DNA from 3 places in the Glutamicibacter sp. NPDC088483 genome. Region 3 is predicted to be linked to each of the others. Evidence: predicted binding sites of a transcription regulator. Region 3 holds the regulator's gene; each other region holds the start of a gene.
The links. The regulator LexA, encoded in region 3, represses DNA repair genes until DNA is damaged. The targets are predictions, from matches to a motif close to TCGAACANNTGTTCGA.

Region 1 (5,955 bases), on a different contig from region 3:
ATGTCTACCGCACCATCTACGATGCGATCGACTCCGATCTGGAAATCACCCAGCCGGCCAAGACCGCCCAGGACCACCGCGATATCCTCGACGCGGTACGCGCCAAGGACGTGGAAACCGCCCGGCAGCTGATCTCCGAGCACTTCCACGGCATTCGCGCCCTGCTGGCGAGCCGGGAAGTTTAGCAAAAAGAACCCTAAAGCATTCCTTTCACAGCTAAGCTGGGGTGGTGGACACACTTCAACGCTATGCACCCAATGAAAACCTCAGGCGCGACGAAGCGGCCTGGCGCGCACGGAATATCGAATGGCACTTCGCCGAGGTCCAGCTCGATCTTTCCAATGCCACCGATCGCACAGCCACCAGCTTCAGCTCGATCACCACGCTGAACTTCAGCTCCAAGGATCCGGCAGCCTTCATCGACTTCATCCACGAATCCGTGGACGAGGTACTGGTCAACGGCACCGCGATCGACCTGGAATCCGCAGTGCTCGATGCACGCATCTACCTCGATCAGCTGCGCACCGACGTGCCGAACACCGTGAAGATCAGCGGGCGGGCGATCTACTCGCGCTCGGGCGAGGGCCTGCACCGCTTCGTGGATCCGCAGGATGGGCAAACCTACCTCTACACCCAGTTCGAGCCTTCCGAGGCGCGCCGGGTCTTCGCCTGCTTCGAGCAGCCCGACCTGAAGACCAGCTACCGCTTCACCCTCACCGGCCCGGCAGCCTGGCATCTGGCCAGCAACCAGCCGATCGTCGATGAGGTACTGCACGATGACGGCACCAAGACCGTGGCCTGCGCCCCGACTCCCCCGATCTCCAGCTACATCACCGCGGTGCTGGCCGGACCGTACCACGTGGTGCACGGCGAGCACCTCCAGCGGCTGGATGACGGCGAAGAGCTGAGCATCGAGATGGCCGCCACCTGCCGCGCCTCGCTGGCCGGGCACTTCGACGGCGACGAGATCATCAAGCTGACCAGCCAGGGCCTGGACTACTACCACCAGCTGTTCGACTACCCCTACCCGTGGGGCAAGTACGACTCGGCGTTCGTGCCGGAGTACAACCTCGGCGCCATGGAAAACCCGGGCCTGGTCACCTTCACCGAACGCTACGTCTTCACCTCGCACGCCACCGAAGGGCAGTACGAGCAGCGCGGCAACACCCTGATGCACGAAATGGCGCACATGTGGTTCGGCGACCTGGTCACCATGAAGTGGTGGGATGACCTGTGGCTCAAGGAATCCTTCGCCGACTACATCGGCACCCTGGCCAACGACGAAGCCACCGATTTCACCACCGCGTGGACCACCTTCGCGGCGCGCCGCAAGGCCTGGGCCTACGTGGCCGACCAGATGCCCACCACCCACCCCATCGTGGCCGACATCCCGGACCTGCTGGCCGCGGACCAGAATTTCGATGGCATCACCTATGCCAAGGGCGCCAGCGTGCTCAAGCAGCTGGCCGCCTTTGTCGGCGCCGAGGCCTTCCGCGACGCCGCCCGCGCCTACTTCCGCAAGCACGCCTACGGCAATACCTCGCTGGATGACTTCCTCGAAGCGCTCGAAGCGGCCAGCGGCCGCGATATGGGCCAGTGGGCGGATGCCTGGCTGAAGACCAGCGGCGTGCCGAAGCTGCACGTCGAATACACCACCGATGCCGGCGGCACCATCACCGCGGCATCGCTGATCCAGTCGGGCACCGATCCGGTCACCGGGCAGAAGATCGCCCGCCCGCACGTGCTCTCGGTCGGCGCCTACCAGCTGGACGGGAGCCAGCTGGTGCGCACCGACTCGGTGGACGTGGAGCTCTCCGGCGAATCGGCGGCCCTGGACTTCCTGGTTGGACGCCGGATCCCGGATCTGCTGCTGCCCAACGACGGCGATGAGACCTATGCGCTGATCGAATTCGACCCGGTTTCGCGTGCCACCTTGCTCGGCCACCTCTCGGGCCTGGGCGACTCGCTGCCCCGCGCCACCTGCTGGGCGTCGCTGTGGGATGCGGTGCGTTCGGCCACCTTGGATGCGCAAAGCTACGTGCAGGCGATCCTCGATCACGCGCACGCCGTCACCGACGCGGGCGTCTTCGGGGTGCTTACCGACCAGTTGGCCACCTCGATTTCCAAGTACGTTGCCCCCGAGCTGCGCGCGGAGCTGCGCCAGAAGGCCGCCGCAACCCTCACCGGGTGGCTCACCCGGTTCGAGGCCGGCGGAGACCAGCAGACCACCACCGCGCGCACCCTGGTTCGCCTGGCCCGTGCCGGCGTGGCTCCGGAGGTGCTCGACGCCTTCCTGGGCGAGCAGCCCAATGCCTACCAGGTCACCGTCGATGAGCAGCTGCTGTGGGGTTCCTACATCGCGCTGGCCGCTTCCGGCCGGCTCGACGAGGCCGCCGAGGCATCCATGCACGAAGCGGCCAAGGCCAACCCCACCAGCGTGGCGCAGAATTCGGTTCGCACCGCGCTGGCGGCGCGCCCGGATCCGCAGGCCAAGGACACCGCTTTCGACACCGTGCTGATGGCGCGCGATGAACACGGGGAGCTGTCCAACGATGCCCTCTCGGCCACCGCGCTGGGCTTCACCATGGGTTCCTCCGCCCTGCTGGCACCGTTCGAGGAACGCTACTGGGCCGCGATCCTGCCGGTCTTCGAGACCATGGGCATGGAATTCGCCACGCGCGTGATCGAGGGGCTGTATCCAGGGCACCAGGATCTCCAGGGCGCCATCGAGCAGAACCATGCACTGGCTACCGCGACCAGCTGGCTGGAACGCCATGAGAGCGCACCGGCCGCCCTCAAGCGCATCCTGCTTGAGGAACGCGCAGAACTGGAACGCTCGCTGAAGGCCCAGGCCTACAGCCGCACCAGCCGCTAGGCGCTGGCCCTCCGAAGGCCGGCCCGCTGCTTATCCACGCAGCGGGCCGGCCAAGAGCCGCAGGCCGTTGCCGGTGGCGCAACCGGTTCCAGTGCGGGTCTGCCCTGCGGCCGAACCCGGCCGGCCCAGCGGAGATGGCAGGGCCACAGCAACCATGGCCTCAAGCGAAACAAGGGCCTGGCCTCGAACTTGATCGAGAACAGGCCCTTGGATCTTGGCTCGCTACGGAACCCGCGCGGTCCACTGCGCGGTAGCGAATTTGGCCTCGGCCAATTCCTTCGCCGCCAGACGGGATTCGGCATCCAGCTGCGCCGGCTTGGCCCCGGTGCGCTTGGCGAAGGTGTCCATCATGACGTTGATGATCTCCATGCGATCCAGCTTTGTCTGCGACTTCAGCGGATCCACACGCTTGACCGCTGAGGTGATGCCCTTGTCGGAGATCTTCTCCCGGCCAATGCGCAGCACCTGGGTCATCTTCTCCGCGTCGATGTCGTAGCTCATGGTGACGTGGTGCAGCATCGCACCGTTGGCCAGGCGCTTTTGCGCTGCGCCGCCGATCTTGCCGGCAGGGGTCGCGATGTCGTTCAGCGGCTTGTAGTACGCTTCCAGGCCGATGCTTTCCAGCGCTTCCATCACCCAGGCGTCCAGGTACGGGTAGGAATCGGCAAAGCTCATGCCGTCCACCAGGGATTCAGGAGCGTAGAGCGAGTAGGTAATGCAGTTGCCAGCTTCCATGAACATCGCGCCGCCTCCGGAAATGCGGCGAACCACCTGGATGCCGTGCTTTTCGGCTTGCTCCATGTCCACTTCGTTCTTCAGCGACTGGAAGGAGCCGATCACGACGGCGCCTTCGCTCCAGTCCCAGAAGCGGATGGTCGGCTTGCGGGCCCCCTTGGCGATTTGCCGGGTCAGCACCTCATCCAGCGCCACTTGCTCGGTGATTGGAATGATCTCCGGGCCCAGGACTTCCCACTCGTGGTCTTCCCACTTGGTGGCGTGTCCCAGCGCCCGGCGGACGACGCGCGCGATGGCGTCTTCGTCAAAACCGAACATCACTACGCCTTCACGCAGATTGTCGGTTACCGCATTGCGTATGGTGCTGTGGCTGGCGTCCGCTGGCAAACCGCGTAGCGCATCATTCAAGTCATCGAGTGCATCATCTGGTTCCAGGAAGAAGTCGCCATTCAATGACACTTCGGTGATCACGCCATCGGAAGTATCCAGATCTACAACGACTAATTTGCCACCGACTACCTTGTATTCACCATGATGCTTCATGGTTTCATTCTATCCCCGGCTGCCCACTAGTCGAATCCACGCGCCCCCGGATTCGGTGGTTCGCAGTGGCAACATTCGACGCCGGATAACAATCGAATAAATATTCGAGAATACTTCCACATTCCGCGGATTTCCGGGCCAAACTGTCTGTTGCCAGCAGGATAATTAACTATGGCTATACCCGATTTCATCCATGACGACGATGATGAACATCGTCTACCGTTGCCCCCAACTGGCACTCGCACGGAATCCCACAAGGATTCGTTATTCAGCGACCATCTCGAACATCACCTGTTCCATGGTCCGCTGAAGCAATTGGCAGATGAGCTCTTCGACGCGGGCCCGCTCAATGGCCCCGGCGACGCCCTCGAACGGCTGAAGAAAATCCAGCGCATCCAGAGCATCCTCGATGCAATGACATCTGTGCTGCTGGCCGATTCAGTAGAACAAGTCAGTGAATCATTTGCCGATATGATCGCCACCGCGGGGACCACTACCGAGGAGGAGGAACGCGAGGCTCGGAAAAGTGCTCAATACTATGGCGTTGACCGCGGCAGTGACCAGGTCATCAACTCCAACTTCATCGCAGAAGCGGCTGTCGCGCTGAGTGAGACCCCTCGCATGGTAGGCAAGCGGATGTTCTATGCCAAGGGTCTTCGCTACGCCTGCAAGGAAACCCTCACGGCTCTGGCTGCAGGAGAGATCACGCCCAAGGCAGCGCATGACATCGTGAAGTATTCGCAGGACTTGCTCCCCGAACAAATCATGCAGATGCAACGCGTGCTGTTGCCCATGGCGAAGACTGCGTCTGATGACGCGATATACCAACGCGCACGCCGGTTCCATGACAGGATGTGCCCGGAGGCCGCCGAACAAAGGCACAAGAAGTCTGAAAAGAATCGCAAGCTCACGCTATGGGATAACGAAAATGGCATGTCCACCCTCAAGTACTACAACAGTGCCGCAGTGATTCATTCCATCAAGAACTCCGTGAAGTGGCTAGCTGATCAGCATAACGATCCGCAGGATCCCCGTACCCGGGAGCAAATAGAAGCGGACGCCTTTGCAGACATCATCCTCAACGGCTGGCCGGACCGGGAAGGCACGCCCCTCAAGCCACGGGTATCCATCACGATTCCCGCGGTGGAAATGCTGGCGGATCCCACAAGGACCGTGGCTGACCTGGAAGGCTACGGCCCCATCCCACTGGGGGTCGCATTGGCGTTGGCAAAGGATGCGCCTTCGTTCCAGCGCGTGCTGACCGATCCATGGACTGGCGCCGCGATAGATGTCGAGCGCAGGCGCTACCGGCCCTCGCAGAGTCTCAAGGATCTGTTACGGCACCGCGATGAGCATTGCTGCTTCCCCGGCTGTCGCCGTCCAGCTGACCGCTCCGAGATTGACCATATAAATGGCTGGGCTCACGGAGGGCATACGACCAGGGACAATACGCATCTGCTGTGCAAGCAGCATCAAATGTTCAAGCATGCATTGGGTTGGAAAGTCGTTCCGCGTCCTGACGGATCCAAGATGTGGGTGACTCCACACGGGCTGAGCGCACTCGTTATTCCGGAAAGCGTCAAGCGTGTGGACCAATTCGATCATGTAAATGATCATTGCCCAGAGCGCCCTAAGGTCATTCCTTTGCCGCATATTCGACTCACGGCAGAAGTACGCAGGGTACTTGGGCTCAAGCCTCGCGTCGACATTCCAGACGAGGATCCCGGTCCTGAATCGCCGCCAGATGACGGCCAGAAGGAAACAGGCTGAGGACGCTATCCCGATTGACCGGTTTTTGGGTG
Region 2 (5,955 bases), on a different contig from region 3:
GGGAAGAAATATCAGCAATCATGTCCTTGAACCTACCAAGTTCCACCACTTGCCGGGAGGCGGCGTCGAAGAATCCGCGACACACCGGGAAACAAAACAGGCGCACGGCGTCTCTGGGTTTAACGTTATTTCGGCGCATTTTTCGTGCTGCCAACCACTGAACACCATGAAGGTTAGAACCATGCCGAAAATAGGCGTCCTCGCTCTGCAAGGGGATTTCCGCGAACATCTGGCCTCTTTGGAACGGCTCGGGCAGCGCACGCACATGGTGCGCACCGTCGTCGATTTGGAGCAGGTTGACGCGCTGGTGATTCCCGGCGGCGAGTCCTCGGTGATTGACCGGCTGTCCCGCAACTACGGGCTAGCTGGTCCCATCAAGGAGCGCATCGCAGCAGGCATGCCAGCCTACGGCTCCTGCGCCGGAATGATCATGCTGGCCGATCGCATCGAGAACCCTGCAATCTCGCGAGATGGCGCGGTACAGCAAAGCTTCGGCGGCATCGACATGACGGTCAAGCGCAACGCGTTCGGGCGCCAGATCGACTCATTCGAGCACCAGCTGGACTTCAACGGGCAAAATCTCGAAGCGGTGTTCATCCGCGCACCGGAAGCCGTGCAAATTGGCCCGGACGTGCAAGTGATCAGCACCGTTCAAGCGGGGACGGATCACGAACAGGGTAGAATTGTTGCAGTACGCCAGGGAAAATTGTTGGCAACCAGCTTTCACCCGGAAGTCACCGGCAGCACCGCTATCCACCAATTTTTCATCAATCTCACGCGAGGAGACGCTTAAAGCATGTCAGGCCACTCCAAATGGGCAACTACCAAGCACAAGAAGGCCGCGATCGACGCCAAGCGCGCCAAGGCCTTCGCAAAATTCATCAAGGGCATTGAAGTTGCCGCCCGTGCCGGCGGCGCCGACATGGCCGGCAACCCGGCACTGGAACTTGCTGTCAGCAAGGCCAAGAAGAACTCCGTGCCGATCAACAACATCGACCGCGCCGTCAAGCGCGGCGCAGGCCTGACCGGCGAGGTCGTCGACTACACCGAGATCATCTATGAAGCACGCGGCCCGCAGGGCTCGGCCCTGCTGATCGAGTGCCTGACCGACAACAAGAACCGTGCAGCCTCCGAGGTGCGCGTGGGCATCACCCGCAACGGCGGCACCATCGCCGACCCGGGTTCGGTCGCCTACCTGTTCAACCGCCAGGGCGTTGTCCGCCTGCCCAAGGGCGAGTTGACCGAAGACGACCTGCTGATGGTCGTGCTGGACGCCGGTGCCGACGAGATCATGGACGAGGACGAGAACTTCGCCATCGTCTGCGATCCTTCGGACCTGCGCGCTGTGGCCACTGCACTGGATGAAGCGGACATCGCCTACGAGTCCGACGAAATGGAATTCATTCCATCGATGAAGGTCGACCTGGACGTTGATGGAGCTCGCAAGTTCCTCAAGCTCTACGACGCGCTGGAAGAACTGGATGATGTCCAGGGCATCTACACCAACGCTGATCTGTCCGACGAGGTTCGCGCCGCGCTGGACGAAGAGCAGTAAGGCTTGGCCTTACGTGTTGTTGGCGTCGATCCCGGCCTGACCCGTTGCGGTCTTGCCGTGGTCGACGTCGCTGCAAACAGGCAAGTTTCGCTGGTGGACGTCACCGTCGCCGGCACCCCTCCGGGCACTCCGCTCGATGCCCGGCTCTTGAAGATCGCCAACGCCATCGACGAATGGCTGGATCTTCATCAGCCCGATGTGCTCGCCTTGGAACGCGTGTTCGCTTCGGCGAACGTCTCCACGGTCATCGGCACCGCGCAGGTCACCGGTGTTGTCATCACCGCGGCAGCGCGACGCGGGATACCCGTGGCCCTGCACACGCCGACCGAGGTCAAGGCGGCGGTTACCGGTTCGGGACAGGCCACCAAGGCGGCGATCGGCAAGATGGTTGCCAAGATCTGCCGGCTCGATGAACCGCCTAAGCCTGCCGACGCCGCTGATGCGGTGGCTTTGGCGATTACCCACGGTTGGCGCGGTGCGGCCACCGGCTCGAATGCCTCGGCCTCCGCGGCTAATGCCGGTGGTTCGTCGCAGCTGACCGGTGCGCAGCAGGCGTGGATTGCCGCCGAGGCGTCGGCCAAGCGCCGCGCAGTGCGCCGCTAGCCGGCCAGCACGGCAGCGGCCTCGACCCACCGGGGAACGCGGCGGATCGATATTCGTAGGTATCTTCGATAAACTGGGTTCGATCGAACATATATCCCAAGGAGTGGCATGATCAGCTCATTGACCGGCACCGTGCAGGCGGTAGCCCTGAACACCGCGGTAATTGACGTTAACGGCTTCGGGATGCTGGTCAATGCCACCCCCGGGACGCTGTCCACCCTGCAGGCAGGACGCGAGGCTACGGTATTCACCTCCATGGTGGTCCGCGAGGATTCGATGACCCTCTTCGGCTTCGCTACCGCTGAGGAACGCGATGTCTTCGAGGTCCTGGTTTCCGTATCGGGCATCGGGCCACGCACCGGCTTGGCCATCTTGGCGGTGCACTCTCCGGAGGAAGTCCGCATCGCGGCGAACACCAAGGACACCGCCGCTTTCACCAAGGTATCGGGCATTGGCCCCAAGGGCGCGAGCCGCATCGTGCTGGAACTGAACGGCAAGCTGATCCCGACTGGCGCGCCAGCGGCCCCGGTTTCTGGCGGCGGCAACGCGAGCGTCTGGGAACCGCAGGTGATCGAGGCGCTGACCGGCCTGGGCTGGAGCGAAAAGGATGCAACCAGCACCCTGAAATCGCTGTCCAAGGCTGATCCAGATGTCGTTGCCACCGGCAACGTCGCAGAAATCTTGCGTGCTGCACTGCGCAGCATGTCCAGCGGAACCCGCGCCTAAGCGGTCTGCGAGAGGATCAACTGATCATGAATGACTCTACCGGGCTCACGAATGCCGGCAGCGAACCCGAGGAACGGGTAATCGAAGCGGCCCTGCGCCCGCGGAACCTCGACGACTTCGTGGGCCAATCCCGAGTGCGCCAGCAGCTCTCGCTGGTGCTTGAAGCAGCGAAAATCCGCGAACGCACCGCGGACCACGTTCTGCTCTCTGGCCCGCCGGGCCTGGGCAAGACCACCTTGTCGATGATTATCGCCGCCGAGATGAACGCGCCATTGCGCATTTCCTCCGGCCCAGCGATCCAACACGCCGGTGACTTGGCCGCGATCCTCTCGTCGTTGACCGAAGGCGAGGTGCTGTTCCTCGATGAAATCCACCGCATGTCCCGGCCGGCCGAGGAAATGCTCTACATGGCCATGGAAGACTTCCGCGTAGATATCATCGTCGGAAAGGGCGCCGGCGCCACGGCCATTCCGCTGGAGCTTCCGCCCTTCACCCTCGTTGGCGCAACCACGCGCGCCGGACTATTGCCCGGCCCGTTGCGTGACCGCTTCGGCTTCACTGGCCATCTGGAGTTCTACGCGGTCAAGGAGCTTGAACTGGTTTTGCGCCGTTCGGCCATGATGCTTGATCTGAGCGTCACTTCGGCCGCGTTCACCGAGATCGCCGGACGCTCCCGCGGTACGCCCCGTATCGCCAACCGCCTGCTGCGTCGCGTGCGTGACTGGGCGCTGGTGCATAAGCTCGAAGAGATCGATGCCCAAGCGGCCGAGGCCGCCTTGGATATGTACGAGGTCGATGCACGTGGCCTTGATCGCCTGGACCGGGGTGTGCTCGAAGCCTTGTGCACCAAATTCGGCGGGGGACCGGTGGGGCTATCGACCCTGGCCATCGCCGTGGGTGAAGAAACCGAAACCGTCGAGACCGTCGCAGAGCCATACCTGGTGCGCGAAGGGCTGATGGGCCGGACCCCGCGCGGTCGTATTGCCATGCCCGGGGCCTGGGCGCATCTGGGCTTGGCGATGCCAAAGGATGCGATCTTCGCCAGTGCGCAAAGCTATGAAAACGATGAGGATTAGGCAGGCATTACTTCACTGCCCGCGTAAATGGTCTGCCGGTTCACCGTGACGCATTAGACTAAAGACGCCCGACCTATGCCCGTTTCGGGGCGAGGTGGGGCGTCTTTGCTGTATTACGCCAGAAATAGCCGCAACAGCATCCCAGAACTTCAGATCAAATCGCAACAATTCGTTAGCAGGTAAATACGTGAATCCCCTCGTAATCGCTCAGGCCGCTGGTGGCGGCTTCAACCCTTCGCTGATCCTGATGGTCGCGCTGTTCGCAGTGCTGATCTTCATGATGTTCCGTGGCCGCAAGAAGCAGTCCGCCCAGCAGGAGAAGCTGAAGAACAACACCGTGCCAGGCGCCAAGGTGATGACCAACTCGGGTATCTTCGGCACCGTCGTCGGCGTTGACGCAGAGGATCGCGTCCAGGTCGAGGTCGCACCGGGCGTAGTGCTGAACCTGCACCGCCAGGCCATTGCCACCTTCCTGGACAAGGATGCAGCAACCCCGGCCGTGGCCGACGGCGCAGCAGAATCCGCCAGCACCACCGAAACCCCGGAAGAGTCCCTGCGTCGCCTGAACGATGAGGGCAAGGACGAGCGCAACGCCTAAGTCCCGGGCAGCATAGCGGTGGCCTGAAGGCTAAGCCACCCAAACCAGAAAGCACAATAGATGTCATCAATCAGACCTGTTAAGCAGGCGCGCAAAGCGTTGCTATGGTTGCTGATCGTCTTCATCATCGCAACTGGCGTGTTGATAGCCGGTGCAGCGAACGGTAAAACCGGATGGGGACCGAAGCTCGCCCTCGACCTCGAAGGCGGTACCGAGATGATCCTGGCCCCTCGGGTCCAGGGCGACGAAGCAATCAACCAAGAACAACTGGACCAAGCGGTGGAGATCATCCGCCAGCGTGTGGACGGTTCCGGTGTTACCGAATCGGAAATCACCACCCAGTCCGGTCGCAACGTTGTGGTCTCGATGCCCGGCACCCCGGACCAGACCACTCGCGATTTGATCCAGGCCTCGGCCAACATGGAGTTCCGCCCGGTGCTGATCACCGGCAGCTACGCAGCCACCCCTGAGGAAGATCGCACTCCCAAGGAAGAACTGCCAAAGCCTGAGGGCAAGCCAGAGAACCCATCGGACACCAACTGGATCACCGCAGAGCTCTTCCAGGAGTTTGAAGGCTACGACTGCGAAACCGAGCTCAAGGACCGCGGCGGGGACGCTGCGGACCCAGCCAAGCCAATGATCTCCTGCGATACGGACATGGGCGTCAAGTACATCCTTGGCCCACAGGAAATCTCCGGCGACAAGATCAAGGACGCATACGCGCAGCTCGCTCGCGGCGTCAACGGTTCGGTCACCGGCGAATGGGTTGTCGTGATCGAGTTCAATGCCGAAGGCACCAAGATCTTCGCCGACACCACGCAGCGTCTGATTGCCCTGCAGGGTTCGCAGAACCAGTTCGCGATCGTGCTTGATGGCGAGACCATCTCGGCGCCAACCACCAATGCGGTGATCTCCGATGGCCGTCCGCAGATTTCCGGTGGCTTCACCCAGGACACCTCGCAGGCGCTGGCCGAGCAGCTGAAGTACGGCGCACTGCCAATCAGCTTCGACATCCAGTCAGAGCGCCAGGTTTCTGCAACGCTGGGTGCTGACCAGCTGACCGCGGGCCTCATTGCCGGTGTTATCGGCCTGGTCCTGGTATTTATCTACTCGCTGTTCCAGTACCGCGCCCTGGGCTTGGTGACCATCGCTTCGCTGCTCGTCGCCGGTGTGCTGACCTACCTCTGCCTGGTCCTGCTTGGCTGGGGCATGAACTACCGCCTGTCGCTGGCGGGCGTGGCTGGCTTGATCGTAGCGATCGGCCTGATCGCGGACTCGTTCATCGTGTACTTCGAGCGTGTTCGAGATGAGCTGCGCGAAGGCCGGCCATTGGCAAGCGCCGTGGATATCGGCTGGAAGCGTGCCAAGCGCACCATTCTGGCCTCCAAGGCCGTGAA
Region 3 (5,955 bases):
TCTCATCCTGCACGTCGTTGACGGGTCCCATCCGGATCCCGAAGGGCAGATCCAGGCCGTGCGCACCGTGCTCGGCGAAGTCGACGCGTTGAACATCCCAGAGATCATCGTGGTGAATAAGGCTGATGTGGCTGATCCGTTCGTTATCGAACGCATCCGCAACAAGGAATCCAACACTGTGGTTGTCTCTGCGCATACCGGTGAAGGCATCCAGGAGCTGCTGGAAAAGATCAGTTCCTCGATTCCACGCCCCGGAGTCCAGGTTGAGGTACTCATTCCCTACAACCGGGGGGATTTGATCGCCAAGCTGCACCAGAGCGAATCCGAGATCCTGGAAAGCGAACACCTGGAGGAGGGCACCCGGCTGATCGTCAAGGTGCGCGATTCCTTTGCCGCAGAGTTGGAGACCTTCAACCTTCATGGATAAGCAAGAGCAGGCCCTGGGGCTCCTGGAGGCCGCGGTCACTTCCATGGGCGGCGCCATGCGCACCGGCCAGCAGGAAATGGTCAAGCACGTGGTCAGCGCGTTGGAAGACGAAAAGCATTTGCTGGTGCAGGCCGGTACCGGAACGGGCAAGTCCATGGGCTACCTGATTCCGGCACTGGCCCACGCGCAAACCAGCGCCAAGCCAGTGATCGTCTCCACCGCGACATTGGCGCTGCAATCGCAGATTGTCGGCCGTGACGTACCGCGATTACTCGACTCGCTCAAGGGCAAGCTCTCGCGCCCGATGGATGTCGCGCTGCTCAAGGGGCGCTCGAACTACCTGTGCCAGTACAAGCTCGGCGGCGGATACCCGGATGACGAAGGCACTCTTTTTTCCATGGACGAGCCGGCGATACCTGCCGGCACCACTTACTCGCCGCTGGCTAGCGAAGTAATGAAACTGCGTGAATGGGCCGAAGAGACCGACACGGGTGACCGCGATGAACTGGTGCCCGGGGTTAGTGACAAGGCTTGGAAGCAGGTCTCGGTTTCGGCCATGGAGTGCCTCGGCTCGCAGAAGTGCCCGATGGCGGACGAATGCTTCTCGGAAATGGCGCGTGCCCGTGCCGCCGAGTCCGACGTGGTCATTACGAACCATGCGTTGCTGGCGGTTTCGGCCTTCGAGGGGCTTTCGGTTCTCCCGGACTTCGAAGTCGCGATCATCGATGAGGCCCACGAACTGCAAGATCGCGTGACCAGCTCGGTTTCGGGCGCGCTCTCCTCGCGCATGGTGCTTACCGCCGCTGGCGGTGCCAAGCGCCATTGCGGTATCAATGCGGATGAGATGGTCAAGGCCGCAAACCGCCTGGAAAAGTCGTTGACCGGGTTGCCGACAGGCTTGCTGGAACATGGTCTGCGCGAAGACATGGGCATTGCCCTGAACGACATCGTGGAGCAGGCCCGGCTGGCTCTGGCGCTGTCCAAGCCCGAAGCCAATGCACCGGCCGATGGCGGCCGCCAGACTGCCCGCTCCCAGCTGCAGGCCGTGATGGATGATGCGATTCGCATGCTCGAATCCGAAGAACGCCGCGAGGTCCTGTACACCACCCGTCCGCGGGAGTTTGTCGAAGGCCGGGGCTACGTCGAGGCCGATGAGAGCCAGCCTGCAACCTTGAACGTGGCACCGTTGTCGGTGGCCGGCAAGTTGCGCGAGGGCCTCTTCGACGGGCGCACGGTCGTATTGACCAGCGCCACCTTGGCCATTGGCTCGCAGTTCGACTCGGTAGCAGGCTCCTTGGGCCTGATGGGCGCCGGCGCTCCATCATGGACCGGCGTAGATGTTGGCAGCCCTTTCGATTACCCCAAGCAGGGCATCCTCTACGTGGCCAAGCACCTGCCCAAGCCAGGACGCCAACTGGCGGCGGAGACGCTGGATGAGATCGAAGATCTCATCAAGGCCTCCGGTGGCGGCGCCTTGGCGCTGTTCACTTCCAAGCGTTCCGCCGAGGAAGCGGCAAGCATCTTGCGCGAGCGCCTGGACGTGGAAATCTTGTGCCAGGGTGAAGCCAGCATGAAGTCGCTGGTCGAACAGTTCAGCAGCGAACGCGACACCTGCCTGTTTGGAACCATGACCTTGTGGCAGGGCGTGGACGTGCCAGGCGATTCTTGCCGGCTGGTCATCATCGACAAGATTCCTTTCCCGCGCCCGGATGATCCTATCTCCAAGGCCCGTTCCGAGGACGTGGCCAAGCATGGCGGAAATGGCTTCATGCAGGTTGCCGCCACCCATGCGGCGATTCGCCTGGCCCAGGGTGCTGGGCGCTTGATTCGTTCGGTCGGGGATAAGGGCGTTGTGGCGATCCTTGATTCGCGCATGGCCACGGCGCGGTATGGCAGCTTCTTGAAAGCTACCCTGCCTCCGATGTGGCCGACTGTCGATAAGAAGGTCATTACTGGTGTTCTCAAGCGATTGAACCCGGGCGGGAAATAGCCGCAACCAGAATATGAACTTGAGCTGTCCTTCGGGACAGCTCGTGTTCTTTAACCGGTACCAGCATGATGCTTCCAGATGCACTAAGGTCTGTGACAAGAACTGATGAAGCTCGAATCGGAAGGCACCATGGAGTCCATGCAGGAATTGGCGCACCAAGCCGCGATCGACACCCACCAGCGGTTCGGGCATCGCCTCATGGGGTTGCCCGGAACGTGGATTGGACAGAGCTACAGCAAAGCGCATCGGTTGCGCGACGGAAGCATGCTCAGCAATCTCAATGGTTTCGCGCACCCGCTTGCGGAGTGGAACTATTGGTGGCAGGCGCACTATCTGGATGCCATCATCGATGAGGGCCGATCGTACTGGGACGAAGGCAACGAACACCGGGCGCGCGAAGCGCTTGCCCGGGCCAACGGCCTATTGCGCGGCATTCGAATTCGAAACTTCGGGATCTTGCCCAACTACTTCTTCGACGACATGGCTTGGCTTGCCCTGGCCAGCGGCCGCCTGTCAAAGTTCACGCAGCTGGTGACGGGGCACAGGAGCCGTCCTGCCGAGGCGGCAGTTCGGACGCTGGGACGGCAGCTCCATGCCGGCATGGATGGGGTGCTGGACGGCGGCCTGTACTGGTCCAGAAAGCGGGATTTCAAGAACACGCCAGCCAACGCGCCGGCGGCACTGTTCTTTGCCCGTACCGGGGAGAAAGAGACCGCGCGAGAGCTTCTCCAGTGGCTGGAAAAGAATCTGTTCAGCGTGGAGCGAGGACTGTATCTGGACGGACTTCGGTTGACCACGCAGGGACACGCCGTGGAACCAGCGGTCTACACCTATAACCAGGGCCTGGTGCTCGGGGCATTGCTTGAGCTTGGCGAGCCTGCTGATCTGGCTCACGCTCAAGTACTGATCGATGCCACCACGAAATCGCTGTCAACTGCTGCCGGGGTCCTCTCGTTCAACAGCGGGGGAGACGGCAACCTGTTCGCGGGGATACTCTGCCGATATCTGGCCCTCGCCGGTAATGATGTCCGCTTGGAAGCCCGGAGCCGGGAGCAGGCCAGGAGGCTGGTCATGGCAACGGCGCGCCATCTGGCTGACCAGGAGCCACGCCGGCTTTCGGCGGCAATCCAACGCTGGATGATCTTCTCGGCGGCCGCTCAATTCGAGTTGAACGCCGGCCAATAGCGGGTTAAACGAGAATTGCGCTGGTGCCAAGCACCAGCGCAATGACCGTACGTATTCTAGAGCGAGCGCATCACCGAGACGACGCGTCCCATGATCGTTGCGGCATCACCCAAAATTGGTTCGTAGCGCGAGTTCTGCGGAAGCAGCCAGGTGTGCCCGTCACGCTGCCGGAAAGTCTTTACCGTGGCTTCTTCATCGAGCAGGGCAGCTACGATGTCGCCGTTGTCCGCCGTCTGCTGGCGGCGGACAACTACCCAGTCGCCATCGCAAATCGCAGCGTCAACCATTGAATCGCCGGAAACCTTGAGCATGAACAGTTCGCCGTGGCCTACGAGCTGACGAGGCAACGAGAAAACATCTTCGACGGACTGTTCGGCAAGGATCGGACCGCCGGCAGCGATACGGCCAACCAGGGGAACCATGGTGGTGTCAGCGGAAGTGCTCAATTCAATGATCTTGGCGTCTTCGCTGGCATCTGGCTCGACCGGCTTCGAAACTTCGGCCTTCTCGGCGTCTTCGGCCAGCTGCAGAGGCAGCAGGATTTCCATTGCGCGCGGACGGCGTGGATCTCGACGGATATAGCCGAGCTTTTCCAGCTGGCTCAGCTGGTGGGTGACGCTCGAAAGGCTCTTGAGCCCCACTGCGTCACCAATCTCACGCATCGATGGTGGATAACCGTTCTTGCCGATTGACCGCTGGATCGTCTCCAGGATCTTCTTTTGGCGAATCGTCAGCGAACGTGCATTCGATCGGGGAGTGCGTTGTGAAGCTGACATGAGATTTTGCCTTCCCTAGCAATCATTCGAAAGTTCGTAAGTCCAAACTGTCGGCGCTAGATGGTGAGATGTTTTCATTGCTCGTCTACTTCGAAATCTTAGTAGATAAGCGAGCTTCTTTCAAAGATTTGTTCGAAAACTTCTGGACAAGTTCCGCAAACCTCTGTTAGAACAGATATACGAGGTTCGAACAAGTTTTCGAATCTACGCTTTCGAATACAAATTCGCATCACTTGAATTTCTTGAGGAGACAAAGTCATGGCAACCGTCGCACTTGACTCAAATCAGACCCAGGCACCACTGAAGATCCGCATCAACCGTCGCGGATGGGCCGTGCTTGTGGGTATGCCCATTTTCGCACTCACCATCGCCGCAGCTTTCTTCATCTCCATGTTTGCCTCTGACGCGCATGCCGCAGCCGATACTCCTGTTGGAGTCGGAACCGTTGATGTCACCGTTATTCCAGGGGATACGCTGTGGAGCCTGGCCCGGGATTACGCCACCGGTTACGACGTGACCTCGGCAGTGGGCCACATCGCCGAACTCAATGCCCTGACCGGCAGCGAAATCCAGGTCGGCGAAACCCTCTCGATTCCGGTCCTTGCCGGCTAGCTTCCCCAGCTTGCTTCGAGTTTGTTACCTGTGGCCGTAGCGGATTCACCGGCAGGCGCGCTGCGCACGTAGACTTGATGCGTGAATGACCGCAGTGAACTTTTGAGTCAGCTGCCCTTGCGTGAGAATCTCCGCGGGCTATCCCCTTATGGCGCACCACAAATTGACGTGCCCATCCAGCTGAACGTCAACGAGAACACCCATCCGTTGCCACCGACAGTCGTCGATGCCATTGCACAAGAGGTGGCCAAGGCGGCGGCAACGTTGAACCGGTATCCGGACCGCGAGTTCACCGAGCTTCGCGAACTCCTAGCCGATTACCTCGGCCACTCGCTCACAAAGGACAATATCTGGGCCGCTAACGGTTCCAATGAAATCCTGCAGCAAATCCTGCAAGCCTTTGGCGGCCCCGGCCGTGCCGTGATGAGCTTCGGCCCTACCTACTCCATGTACCCGCTGCTTGCCAGTGGTACTGACACGAAATATATCGCCGGTGAACGCGCCGCAGATTTCACGTTGTCCGCCGATTCCGCAGCCGCACAGGTTCGCGAGCACAAGCCGAACATCGTTTTTCTCTGCTCTCCGAATAACCCCACCGGCACGGCCCTTGGCCTGGACGTCATCACCGCGGTATATGAAGCCATGAGCGAGCATAACGGCATGGTGATCGTGGATGAGGCGTACGCCGAGTTCTCCTTGGCCAGCACCACCTCGGCGCTGAGCCTGCTCGAAGGCCGCCAGCGGCTGATTGTCTCGCGCACCATGTCCAAGGCTTTCGGCCTGGCCGGTGCGCGCGTAGGCTACCTGGCCGCTGCGCCAGAAGTCACCGATGCCATCCGCTTGGTGCGACTGCCATACCACCTGTCGGCAGTGACCCAGGCAACCGCCATCGCGGCCTTGAAGAACATCGAGTTGCTGTTGGCCCAGGTCGAGGACATCAAGTCCCAGCGGGACCGCATCGTCGC

Region 1: ACIP6G_RS05195 (DUF222 domain-containing protein) is a predicted target of LexA. The motif match lies at 4,246-4,261, and genes of this name have one in related genera.
Region 2: ruvA (Holliday junction branch migration protein RuvA) is a predicted target of LexA. The motif match lies at 2,242-2,257, and genes of this name have one in related genera.

What each region holds. Positions count from the first base shown of each region.
Region 1 is NZ_JBIVMP010000002.1:211,217-217,171, reverse strand. Features, by position in the region: gene ACIP6G_RS05215 (FadR/GntR family transcriptional regulator) at 1-185, shown strand, start outside; gene pepN (aminopeptidase N) at 230-2,875, shown strand; gene ACIP6G_RS05205 (hypothetical protein) at 2,906-3,031, opposite strand; gene ACIP6G_RS05200 (biotin/lipoate A/B protein ligase family protein) at 3,098-4,153, opposite strand; gene ACIP6G_RS05195 (DUF222 domain-containing protein) at 4,325-5,923, shown strand.
Region 2 is NZ_JBIVMP010000002.1:417,487-423,441, reverse strand. Features, by position in the region: gene ACIP6G_RS06285 (aldo/keto reductase) at 1-22, opposite strand, end outside; gene pdxT (pyridoxal 5'-phosphate synthase glutaminase subunit PdxT) at 182-793, shown strand; gene ACIP6G_RS06275 (YebC/PmpR family DNA-binding transcriptional regulator) at 797-1,555, shown strand; gene ruvC (crossover junction endodeoxyribonuclease RuvC) at 1,559-2,158, shown strand; gene ruvA (Holliday junction branch migration protein RuvA) at 2,267-2,884, shown strand; gene ruvB (Holliday junction branch migration DNA helicase RuvB) at 2,911-3,960, shown strand; gene yajC (preprotein translocase subunit YajC) at 4,148-4,558, shown strand; gene secD (protein translocase subunit SecD) at 4,619-5,955, shown strand, end outside.
Region 3 is NZ_JBIVMP010000005.1:375,540-381,494, forward strand. Features, by position in the region: gene hflX (GTPase HflX) at 1-427, shown strand, start outside; gene ACIP6G_RS12915 (ATP-dependent DNA helicase) at 420-2,417, shown strand; gene ACIP6G_RS12920 (glycoside hydrolase family 76 protein) at 2,523-3,602, shown strand; gene lexA (transcriptional repressor LexA) at 3,659-4,378, opposite strand; gene ACIP6G_RS12930 (LysM peptidoglycan-binding domain-containing protein) at 4,637-4,990, shown strand; gene ACIP6G_RS12935 (histidinol-phosphate transaminase) at 5,072-5,955, shown strand, end outside.